Regions from separate parts of the Brevibacillus agri genome, predicted to be linked through region 1. Evidence: riboswitches for the same ligand, from Rfam matches in the RefSeq annotation. Region 1 holds a riboswitch; the other holds the start of a gene.
The links. Region 1 has a riboswitch for glycine ahead of BA6348_RS21400 (amino acid permease). Riboswitches for the same ligand answer to the same signal wherever they lie in the genome.
Positions count from the first base shown of each region.

Region 2: it holds a riboswitch for glycine, as region 1 does, so the genes downstream of both, gcvT (glycine cleavage system aminomethyltransferase GcvT) here and BA6348_RS21400 (amino acid permease) in region 1, are expected to answer to the same signal.

Region 1 is NZ_CP026363.1:4,363,141-4,368,298, reverse strand. It holds gene BA6348_RS21405 (sigma-54 interaction domain-containing protein) at 1-237, shown strand, start outside; gene BA6348_RS21400 (amino acid permease) at 334-1,704, opposite strand; glycine riboswitch at 2,013-2,113, opposite strand; gene BA6348_RS21390 (iron-containing alcohol dehydrogenase) at 2,572-3,717, shown strand; gene BA6348_RS21385 (hypothetical protein) at 3,732-5,114, shown strand; gene BA6348_RS21380 (NAD-dependent succinate-semialdehyde dehydrogenase) at 5,111-5,158, shown strand, end outside.
Region 2 is NZ_CP026363.1:3,587,183-3,592,340, forward strand. It holds gene gcvPA (aminomethyl-transferring glycine dehydrogenase subunit GcvPA) at 1-1,055, opposite strand, end outside; gene gcvT (glycine cleavage system aminomethyltransferase GcvT) at 1,099-2,202, opposite strand; glycine riboswitch at 2,294-2,410, opposite strand; glycine riboswitch at 2,411-2,507, opposite strand; gene BA6348_RS17610 (DEAD/DEAH box helicase) at 2,728-4,428, shown strand; gene BA6348_RS17615 (YqhG family protein) at 4,465-5,158, shown strand, end outside.

The sequences.
Region 1 (5,158 bases):
ACGATTGACGTCGGCGATTTGCCGAATTTTCTCCAGCAAGTGTTCCCGCAGGCAGAACCGACGTCTTTGCGCGAAGCGGTCGCCCGTCTGGAGCGGAGCATGATCGGCAAGGCGATCCAGACGCACAAGACGACCCGGTTGGCGGCAGAAGCGCTCGGCATCAGCCAGAGCGCACTCGTCCAAAAGATGAAAAAGCTGCAACTGCGCGTAGAGAACGAGCCGGAAGCGAGCAAATAAAAAGCATCCTGCGAATGCCTGGTGCAGTCGCAGGATGCTTGTCCTTGCCATGCAAACACATCGGAAGCCGGATGTGTTTTTTTGTTTGGCTGGCGATCAGTTTTCCAATACTTTCACCTGATCGACTTTAGCCTTGCGCAGCTTGTAAATCACGACGAGCATGATGAACCAGACCGGAGTGATGAACAAGGCCACGCGCGTATCCTCGGCAAGCGCGAGCACGACGAGAATGAACGCGAGGAAAGCGAGAATCAGGTAGTTGGCAAACGGAAAGAGCGGCATTTTGAACTTGTTTGTTTTTGCCAGATCCGGTCTTGTCTTGCGGTACTTCAGGTGGCAGATCACGGTAATGCCCCAGATGAACAGGAAGCAGACCGTCGAAACGCTCGTAATCAGAGTGAAGACGCCTTCTGGCATGATGTAGTTCAACACAACCGCAATGAGAACGACGACAGTCGAGAAGAACAAGGCATTGGCAGGCACCTGGCGCGTTGTCAGCTTGGTCATGGACGCAGGCGCATTATTTTCCTTGCCGAGCGAGTAGAGCATACGGCTTGTACTGAAGATGGCGCTGTTGCATGCCGAAGCGGCGGAGGTCAGCACGACGAAGTTGACGATACCTGCGGCAGCCGCGATACCGATAGCCGCAAACACTTGAACGAACGGGCTTTCGGTCGGGATGATGGCGTTCCATGGATAGATGCTCATGATGACGATCAGAGCGCCGACGTAGAAGAGCAGCACGCGAATCGGGATGTTGTTGATCGCTTTTGGAATCACGCGCTCGGGGTCTTCTGTCTCCCCGGCAGTCAGCCCGACAAGCTCAATGCCGACAAAGGCGAACACGACCATCTGGAAGGAGAGTAAAAAGCCGTTGATGCCGTTCGGGAACATGCCGCCGTGGCTCCACAGGTTGCTGAAGCTGGACGCGCCGGAGTTTGTCGAGAAGCCTTTGACAATCATGAAGATTCCGACGGCGATCAAAGCGAGAATCGCGATGACTTTGATGAGCGCGAACCAGAACTCCATTTCGCCGAAAAGCTTGACCGTTGCCAGGTTCATGATGAGCAGGATGACGAGCGCAATCAATCCCGGCATCCATTGCGGAACCTCAGGGAACCAGTATTGCGTGTACATTCCGACAGCCGTCAAGTCGGCCATGGCAATCGAAATCCAACAAAACCAGTACGTCCAGCCTGTGACGAACGCGGCCATGTTGCCGAGGTAGTCTTTTACGAAGTCAACGAAGGAATGATAGTTCAGGTTGCTAAGGAGAAGTTCACCGAGCGAGCGCATAATCAGAAAGCAAATAATCCCAGTAATCAAGTAAGCAAACAGGATGGATGGGCCGGCCAGGTGAATGGATTTGCCCGCACCGAGGAACAATCCCGTTCCGATGGCCCCGCCGATCGCGATGAGTTGAACGTGCCTGTTTTTCAGGCCCCTCGCCAAATTTTGCTGTTGCATGTGATCCCCCTCATTTCTCATGCGTTTGATTCGTTTGCGGCTGTTGGTAAAAAACCAACCGCCGACCTTTCAAAAAGTTTATGAAACTTTATAATTCATATCTTAACATAGCGACCCAGCATAAATACATCATTAAGTTACTTCCATCGAAAAAAACGCTTACATTTTTGAGCGAGGCAGAAAATTTGCGGTTTTGTCGGCAGTTTTCCCTCCTTTTTTCGAGGCAAATGGAACGGCTGTTTCATGGTGAACGCACAACACTCCTATTTTCTGCAACAAAAAAAGGAACGGGAAAAATAGACCGGTTCCTACTTTTCTCTGTCCTTTTACCTGAGAGATTTGTCCTGAGCGGTCAGGATTTGCTCCTTCGGTGCTAAACGGCGAGTTTAGTCTCTCCCGCAATATTCATCCGCGTCAGATATTCGCGTGCGTTCTTATGATAGTAAAATATTCCAAAAAGGTTGTCAAATGAAAATTCCTAATTAACAGATTATTTTAAACATAAAACATTTTTGATTGACGGAAGGCCAGATGACAAGCAGGAAACGACAATCATTCGTCGTTTTTTCCGCTAGCCAGGTGAGCGGATGTGTCGAAAGGGGAAGGGTATGAGTTTTGATTTGATAATGAATCAAATGCGCAAGTTTGATTTGAATTATAATCAAACAGCGAATGTAAACGGTTGCTTTTGGCCGAAACAAACTGTGCTGCGGAAAATGTGACAAAAAAGTGAGAAAAGGCTTGCCGCTGTTGGGGGGAAGGTCGTTTTTCCCGCAGGTGGCGGAGCGAAATTGGCACCCGCTTTTTTCCGCTTGGCACGGGAGTTGCTTTTCACGTAGCGGCATACAGAAAGGAGAGAGTGACATCATGAACATTTCTACTTTTGCCGCTGCAAACAAACTGGTCACAGGGCGGGATTCGCTGGCGCTGCTGCCCGAGGAGGTTGCCCGTCTGAAAGTGGCGCGTCCAATGATTGTGACGGACAAAATTCTCATTCAGGCCGGGGTAGTCGCGCAGGTGGAAGCGCTTTTGCCGATGGAGGCGGGCGTCTTCTCGGACGTGAACCCCGAGCCGGAAATCGAGATCGTCGACTTGTGTGTGCAGATGATCCGCGAAGGGGGCTACGACGGCCTGATCGCAGTCGGCGGCGGCAGCGCAATCGACATCGCCAAGGCAGCTTCCGTCATGGCGACGAACGAGGGCAGCATCGAGCAATATTTTGGCACGAATCTGGTGAAAAAGCCGGGCTTGCCGCTGATCGCGATTCCGACTACGGCGGGGACAGGCTCAGAGGTGACGAATATCTCGATTTTGTCGGATACGAAAGAGCAAGTGAAAAAAGGAATTGTAAGCCCTTACCTGCTGCCGGACGTCGCCATCGTCTCGCCGGTGATGACGCTTACGTGCCCGCCGAGCGTGACCGCTGCGAGCGGCGTGGACGCGTTGGTGCATGCGGTGGAAGCCTACATTTCCAAGTTCGCCTCCCCGGTGACGGACGCGCTGGCGATTGGCGCGATGAAACTGATTGCCGTTCACTTGCCGAAAGCGTACGCGTGCCCGGATAACATCGAGTCGCGCGAAGCGATGATTACCGCGTCGCTGATGGCCGGACTTGCTTTCGGCAACGCGGGCGTAGGAGCTGTCCATGCGCTGGCCTACCCGCTCGGCGGACGATTCCACATGGCGCACGGCGTGAGCAATTCGCTCTTGCTGCCTTACGTCATGCGGGCGAACAAGATCGCCTGCCTGGAAAAGCTCGGGGAGATCGCGCAGGCGCTCGGGGAAAACGTCGCCGGACTGAACCTGGACGAAGCGGCGGAAAAAGCGATTGAAGCGATGACGCGCCTGTGCCGTTACGTGGAAATTCCGCAGTCGCTACGCGAGTTCAACATTCCGGAATCCGCGATCGCCGAGATGGCCGAAGAGGCGATGAAGCAAACCCGCCTTTTGAAAAACAATCCCCGCGCTTTGCGGAAAAAAGATATCGAAGACATCTATCGAGCAGCTTACTAAAAGGGGGACATCGTATGAAGTGGAAACAACGCAGAGCGGGTGAAGAAACCCCGTACATTCCGGCCGGACCGTTCAAGATCCGGCTGCCGTTTGTACACTATCGCTTTGAATGGCCCGATTATTTGCAAGGACTGTTGATGTGCGCCGTCGACCTCGGCGCGATCACGCTGCTCGCCGACCATCTGGGCATGCCGTTTGAGGTGGGACTGGCCGTTGTCATTTTGAATGGCTTTTTGTATTTGCTGCACCACCTCTTGGGCGATCCGGTCATTCCCGGCTGGATTACGCCGGCGATTCCGCTGATTGTGCTGTTTGTCGAGCAGTTTCCGGAAGGGCAGGAGCGGGTGTACGCGCTGATCGCCTTTCAGTTGACGCTTGGGCTGTTATCCATTTTGCTCGGGGTCACCGGACTAGCGAAGCGGGTAGTCAACTTCGTGCCGAATGCGATCAAGTCGGGGATTATTCTCGGCGCGGGGATTGGCGCGATTACCTCGATTTTTGAAAAGGGCGGGAAGTTCGACCTGTTCCCGTACACGATTGCCATTTGTATCGGCTTTTGCTTTTATCTCGTTTTTTCCAAACATTTTGAAGGGTTGAAACAAAAAGGGAAAGGGTGGGCATTGCTCGGCAACCTCGGGATTTTGCCTGCGATCTTGCTCGCGGTGTTCGTCGCCCCGTTGTTCGGGGAAGCGAAGTGGCCGGACATTCAATGGGGCTTCAGCCAGCCGGACTTCGCCACGCTCTGGTCGCAGTACACCGTCTTCGGGCTGGGCTTGCCGTCGCTCTCCTTTTTCATTACAGCGATTCCGGCTGTGTTCGCAACGTATCTCGTCGTCTTTGGCGACGTGTTGAAGACGAAAGCGCTTTTGTCCGAGTCCGACCAAGTGCGGCTCGATGAAAAAGTCGACTACAACCCGGACCGGGCGCACATGATTTTTGGCGGACGCAACATGTTGATGAGCCTGATCGGGCCGGACATTACGATGTGCGGGCCGATGTGGGCCGCGATGCAGGTTGTGGTGGTAGAGCGGTTCAAAAAAGGCAAAAAAGCGATGGACTCGTTTTTCGGCGGTGCGGGATCGTTTCGCTGGGGTACGAATACAGGTTTATTGCTTTTGCCGATCGTCAGTCTGGTCCAGCCGATTCTCGGCGTCGCCGTCGCCCTGACGCTGCTCGTCCAAGGCTACGTCAGCGTGCGGATTGGCGTGATGCAGGCGCGCAGCCAGCGCGACCTGGGCATCGCGGGTGTCGTAGGGGCGATTCTCGTCATCAAAGGAGCGGCGATGGCTTTTGGCGCTGGAATTTTGCTGTGCGTCTTATTATATGGAAAAGATTGGTTGCGCGGTGAAAAAGAGAAATTGTTCACGGCAAATGAAAAGGAGGAAAAGGCAGCGTGAGACAACAAGAATGGAACAAAGGCATGTACGTGAACGGAGAGTGG
Region 2 (5,158 bases), 780 kb from region 1:
ACGCCCTGTTTTCCGAGCGCAGTCAGGGTGATCGCAGCCGCCAGTGCCAACAGAGCCTGGTTGGAGCAAATGTTCGAAGTCGCTTTTTCACGACGGATATGCTGTTCACGAGCTTGCAGCGTCAGTACGAAACCGCGCTTGCCGTTCTCGTCTTTGGTTTGCCCGACGATCCGGCCTGGCATTTTACGCATCAGCTTGGTAGTCGTTGCGAAATATCCGCAGTGTGGACCGCCAAACGATGCCGGAATGCCGAACGGTTGCATGTCGCCCACCACGATGTCAGCGCCCAGTTTGCCTGGCGCTTCCAATACGCCCAGCGCAAGCGGGTTGGAAGAAACGATGAACAGAGCGCCTTTGCCATGAGCAATCGGCTCGACCGCTGCCAAGTCTTCCACGTTTCCGAAGAAGTTAGGATATTGCACGATAACGGCCGCTGTGTTTTCGTCAATCAGCGCTTCCAGAGCTTGTGTGTCGGTTACGCCGTCGTTGTTGATGCCGACTTCAACCAGCTCTACGCCTTGACCGTACGCGTATGTTTTCAGAACGCCGCGCGCTTCCGGGTGCACAGCACGGGAAACGATGACGCGCTTTTTGCCAGTGTGACCAGCCGCCATCATCGCCGCTTCTGCCAAGGAAGTCGCTCCGTCGTACATGGAGGAGTTCGCTACTTCCATTCCGGTCAGTTCACACACCATAGTCTGGAATTCAAAAATGGCTTGCAGCTCGCCCTGGCTGATTTCAGGCTGGTAAGGCGTATAGGCGGTAAAAAATTCTCCGCGCAGCAACATGTGGTTGACTGTGCTTGGCGCATAGTGCTGGTAAACGCCAGCACCCAAAAAGTTGACGTGCGTGCTGAAGTTCACGTTTTGATTAGCCAGACGCGTGAAGTATTTCACCAGATCAGGCTCGGACAGAGCTTCCGGAATGTTCAGCGCCCCTTTGAAGCGCACTTCTTCCGGGATGTCTGCAAACAGTTCTTCTACACTGGAAATGCCGAGAGTTTCGAGCATTTCGCGCTTGTCCTGATCGGTTTGGGGCAGGTAGCGGTATTTCACGAACGTTGTCCTCCTCAAAATAGGATGTATAGTGGGCGATTGCTTAGTTTTTCGGACGTTTATAAAACGGAGCGGCGACAACCTCTGCTTTGAGGCGTTTTCCGCGAATTTCCACTTCCAGTTGGGTGCCAAGCGCCGCATGTTCGCTTTTCACGAGCGCCAATCCGACGTTTTTCTTCAAGGTAGGGGACTGCGTGCCTGTCGTCACTTCGCCCACCAGCTCTTCGCCGACGTAGACCGGATAGTGCGTGCGCGGAATGCCGCGGTCGATCATCTCGATGCCGACGAGCTTGCGCGGCGCGCCGTTTTCTTTTTGCGCCTTGAGCACCTCTTGGCCGATGAACGGCACTTCTTTGTCCACCTTCACCGCGAAGCCGATGCCTGCTTCAATCGGCGTGATGTCCTTGCTCAGCTCCTGGCCGTACAGCGGCAGCTTCGCTTCGAAGCGCAGCGTGTCGCGCGCGCCAAGTCCGCAAGGCAGAAGCCCGTCTTCCTTGCCCGCTTCAAGCAACGCGTCCCACAGTTCAGCGGCACGCTCTGCAGGCAGGTAAATTTCAAAGCCGTCCTCGCCTGTATAGCCTGTGCGGGATACCAGCGCGGAAATGCCAGCGACCTCTACGTCGCGCTCGAAACGGAAGAAGCCGATTTTCGACAGGTCTGTGGCGGTCAGCTTTTGCAAAATCGACTCGGCCAAAGGCCCTTGAATGGCGATTTGCGCCGTTTGCGGCGAAATGTTTTCAATCGTGACACCCGGAATCAGGTGCTCTTCCAGCCATGCAAAGTCTTTGTCAATGTTTCCTGCGTTGATGACAAGCAGGTAATGGTCGTCCGCGTATTTGTAAACGAGCAGATCGTCGACCGTACCGCCGTCCGGGTAGCAGAGCACGCTGTACTGCGCTTGCCCGACAGCCAGCTTGGACACGTCGTTGGTGGTGACGCGCTGCAAGTATTCGAGCGCACTCTCGCCTTTTACGTCTACTTCTCCCATGTGGGATACATCAAACAGACCTGCTTTCGTCCGAACGGCTTCGTGCTCCTGGCCAATGCTGGAAAACTGTACAGGCAGCTCCCAGCCGCCGAAGTCGATTGTCTTGGCGCCGTATTTTGCGTAGGAATCAAACAGTGGCGTTCTTTTCAGATTGGACATGTGTGGCACCTCCCAAAAACTGTTAGTCGGCATTTCTCCCCATGAAAAAACAGAGGCGAAAAAACGGGTACACCAAAAGAACGGTGCCCATTTCTCCTCCTCTGTCCTTGGTACCTGAGAGTTACCTTGCCAATCAAGCGCGGCGGGGATCACCGCGCTTGCAAGTTTCCCCTTTGGTGGCTCCGATTTCGAGCTCTCTCCAGAGTTGCGTCCAGTAGAGGTTCTTTTGCCTGAGAGATTCACCGTTCCCGGCTTGCTCCTTCGGCGCTGCAGTGGTTCGCGCAGTCTCTCCCTGCTACTATCATTCGCGTTGGTTAGATGGTCATACATAAGTTTTTGCTATGATTTCCATACTAATGAATGAACTTCCTCTATATCCTACCATGAGAGTCCGCCGTTGAAAATATGCAAATTAACAGTCAGATCAAGAAATACTTAACAAAATGATGAACACGATCATAAATGTTAAGTTTTTTGATAAAGCGCATGAAAGTTATGGCAGAGCTGTGTAAAGGAGTAACGTATATGCCGAATATTCCTGTTTCATTTGACACGAGCTGGATATCCCCGCTGACGGAGCGAATGCACGAAGACGGCCCCTGGGACAAGTGGGAGCTGTTCAAGCTGGCGCTGGAAGCGGAAGAGGCCATGGCTGTTCGCGAGTTCGATCAGTTGCAATGCCTGAAATACTTGCCGCTGCTCTCCCCGTTTCCCCACCAGTTGCAAACGGCGGAGCGAGTGCTCAACGACATGCGCGGACGCGCGATCCTCGCCGACGAGGTCGGACTGGGCAAGACGATCGAAGCCGGGCTGATTATGAAGGAGTACATGGTCAGGGGTCTGGCGAAAAAAATTCTCGTGCTCGTCCCCGCCTCCCTCGTCATCCAATGGACGAAGGAGTTGCAGCAAAAATTCGGGATTCCCGCCGTGGCGCAAAAAAAGGAGTACATGTGGCGGCAGCATGAAGTCGTCGTCGCCTCCATCGACACGGCGAAACGAGATCCGCACCGCCGCCACGTCCTCGACATCGACTACGACATGCTGATTATCGACGAGGCGCACAAGCTGAAAAACAAACGGACGCGAAACTATCAGTTCGTGAAGGAAATTCGCAAAAAATATTGCCTGCTGCTCACGGCTACGCCGATCCAGAACGAAATGGACGAGCTGTACAACCTGATTAATTTGTTGAAGCCGGGGCACCTCGGCCACTCCACGTCGTTTTCCTCCAATTACGTCGAAGGAAAGCGACAGTCGAAAAACAGCGACAAATTGCGCGAAGAAATTGAAAAGGTGATGATTCGCAACAAGCGAAGCGACGGCGGCATCCAGTTCACCAGTCGCCGCGTCCAGTCGATTCCGATTGAGCTGTCGCAGGAAGAGATGGAGCTGTACGAGGGCGTCACCCGCTTTGTGCGCGACCAGTACCAGACAGGAGCTGGCCTGTTCAACTCGCTCGCCTTGATTACGTTGCAGCGCGAGGTTTGCTCCAGCAAGGAAGCCTCGTTCATGACGCTGTACAACATGCACCAGCGCACCAGCGAAGACTCCCCCCTGCGCGGCCGAATTTTGGAGCTGGTGGAGATGATTAAGCGGATCGAGACGCATTCCAAGGCGGCCAAAACGGTCGAGCTGATCCAGGAGATCAACGACAAAGTCATCATTTTCACCGAGTACCGGGCGACGCAAAACTACCTGCAAAAATATTTGCATGACCACGGCATTACTTCTGTGCCGTTTCGCGGCGGCTTCAAGCGCAGCAAAAAAGACTGGATGACCGATTTGTTTCAAAACCGCGCGCAAGTACTGATCGCCACAGAGGCTGGCGGGGAAGGGATCAACCTGCAGTTTTGCAACCAGGTCATCAACTACGACATGCCGTGGAACCCGATGCGCGTCGAGCAGCGGATCGGCCGTGTCCACCGTCTCGGCCAGAAGCGGGACGTGCACATTTACAATTTGTCCACCGTCGGCACGATTGAGGAGCACATTTTGAAGCTGCTGTACGAAAAAATCGACCTGTTCGAGATGGTCATCGGCGAACTGGACGACATCGTGGAGCGGCTGAATCTCAACTCGTCGCTGGAAGAAAATTTGACGCAGATCATCATGGATTCCAAATCGGCCCGCGAAATGGCGTTGAAGCTCGACAACATGGGCCACGCCATCCGCGCCAGCAGACAGCAGCACGCATCCCCTGCCCTGTCGGAAGCGGCAGAGCAGTAGCAGAAAAAACGCACACAAGAAAAGAGGTTTCTCCTGATGCAAGCCAACCAGGTCAGGCAATTTGTAGAGCGCTACCTCGCGACTTTTTCCGCGCACATCGTCGAAGCCCACCCGGATTACTTGACGGTCAAGCTTCCGGTCGAGGTCGACAAGGATATCGGCAACCGCCCGTTTTACTGGAGCTGGGTCGACAAAATGAACCTGGCCTACCAGCCGCTCGTGCTCACCTTTGCGTTTCACCCGGACCGGATGCCGGACGGGCTGCGGGCCGAGCATCTGCATCTGGGCGCTGCGCGCATGCAGCAAATTTTTGCCTCGGCGAAAAAGCACGGGCGCTTTTTATGCATGTACGAGCAAAATACCGCTTCCTTGCCAAGCACCGGCAAGCGTCGCTCCACGCCGCTCGTTCCCTGGCTCGGGCTCAACCTGAAAGTATCGCTCATCTGCGACAAACGGCGCGACATCATGCTCTATCTCGGGATCAACCTGCATCAGCCGCGCCTCGTGCACGACTTTTCCTCGTTTTTGTTTCAGTTGACGCTTGCGCCCGCGATCCCGGACTACTTTTACACGCTCGACCGGAAGCTGTCTGTGGAAGACGCGCTGGAGCTGGCCCGGCAGGAGGTCGATGCGATCATCGCGCAGGAAGACCAGGAGTGGGCCGTAGAGGCGCGGGCGCGACTGACGGAGGAGCTGGACATCCTCGCCGCCTACTACGAAGAGCTGGCCC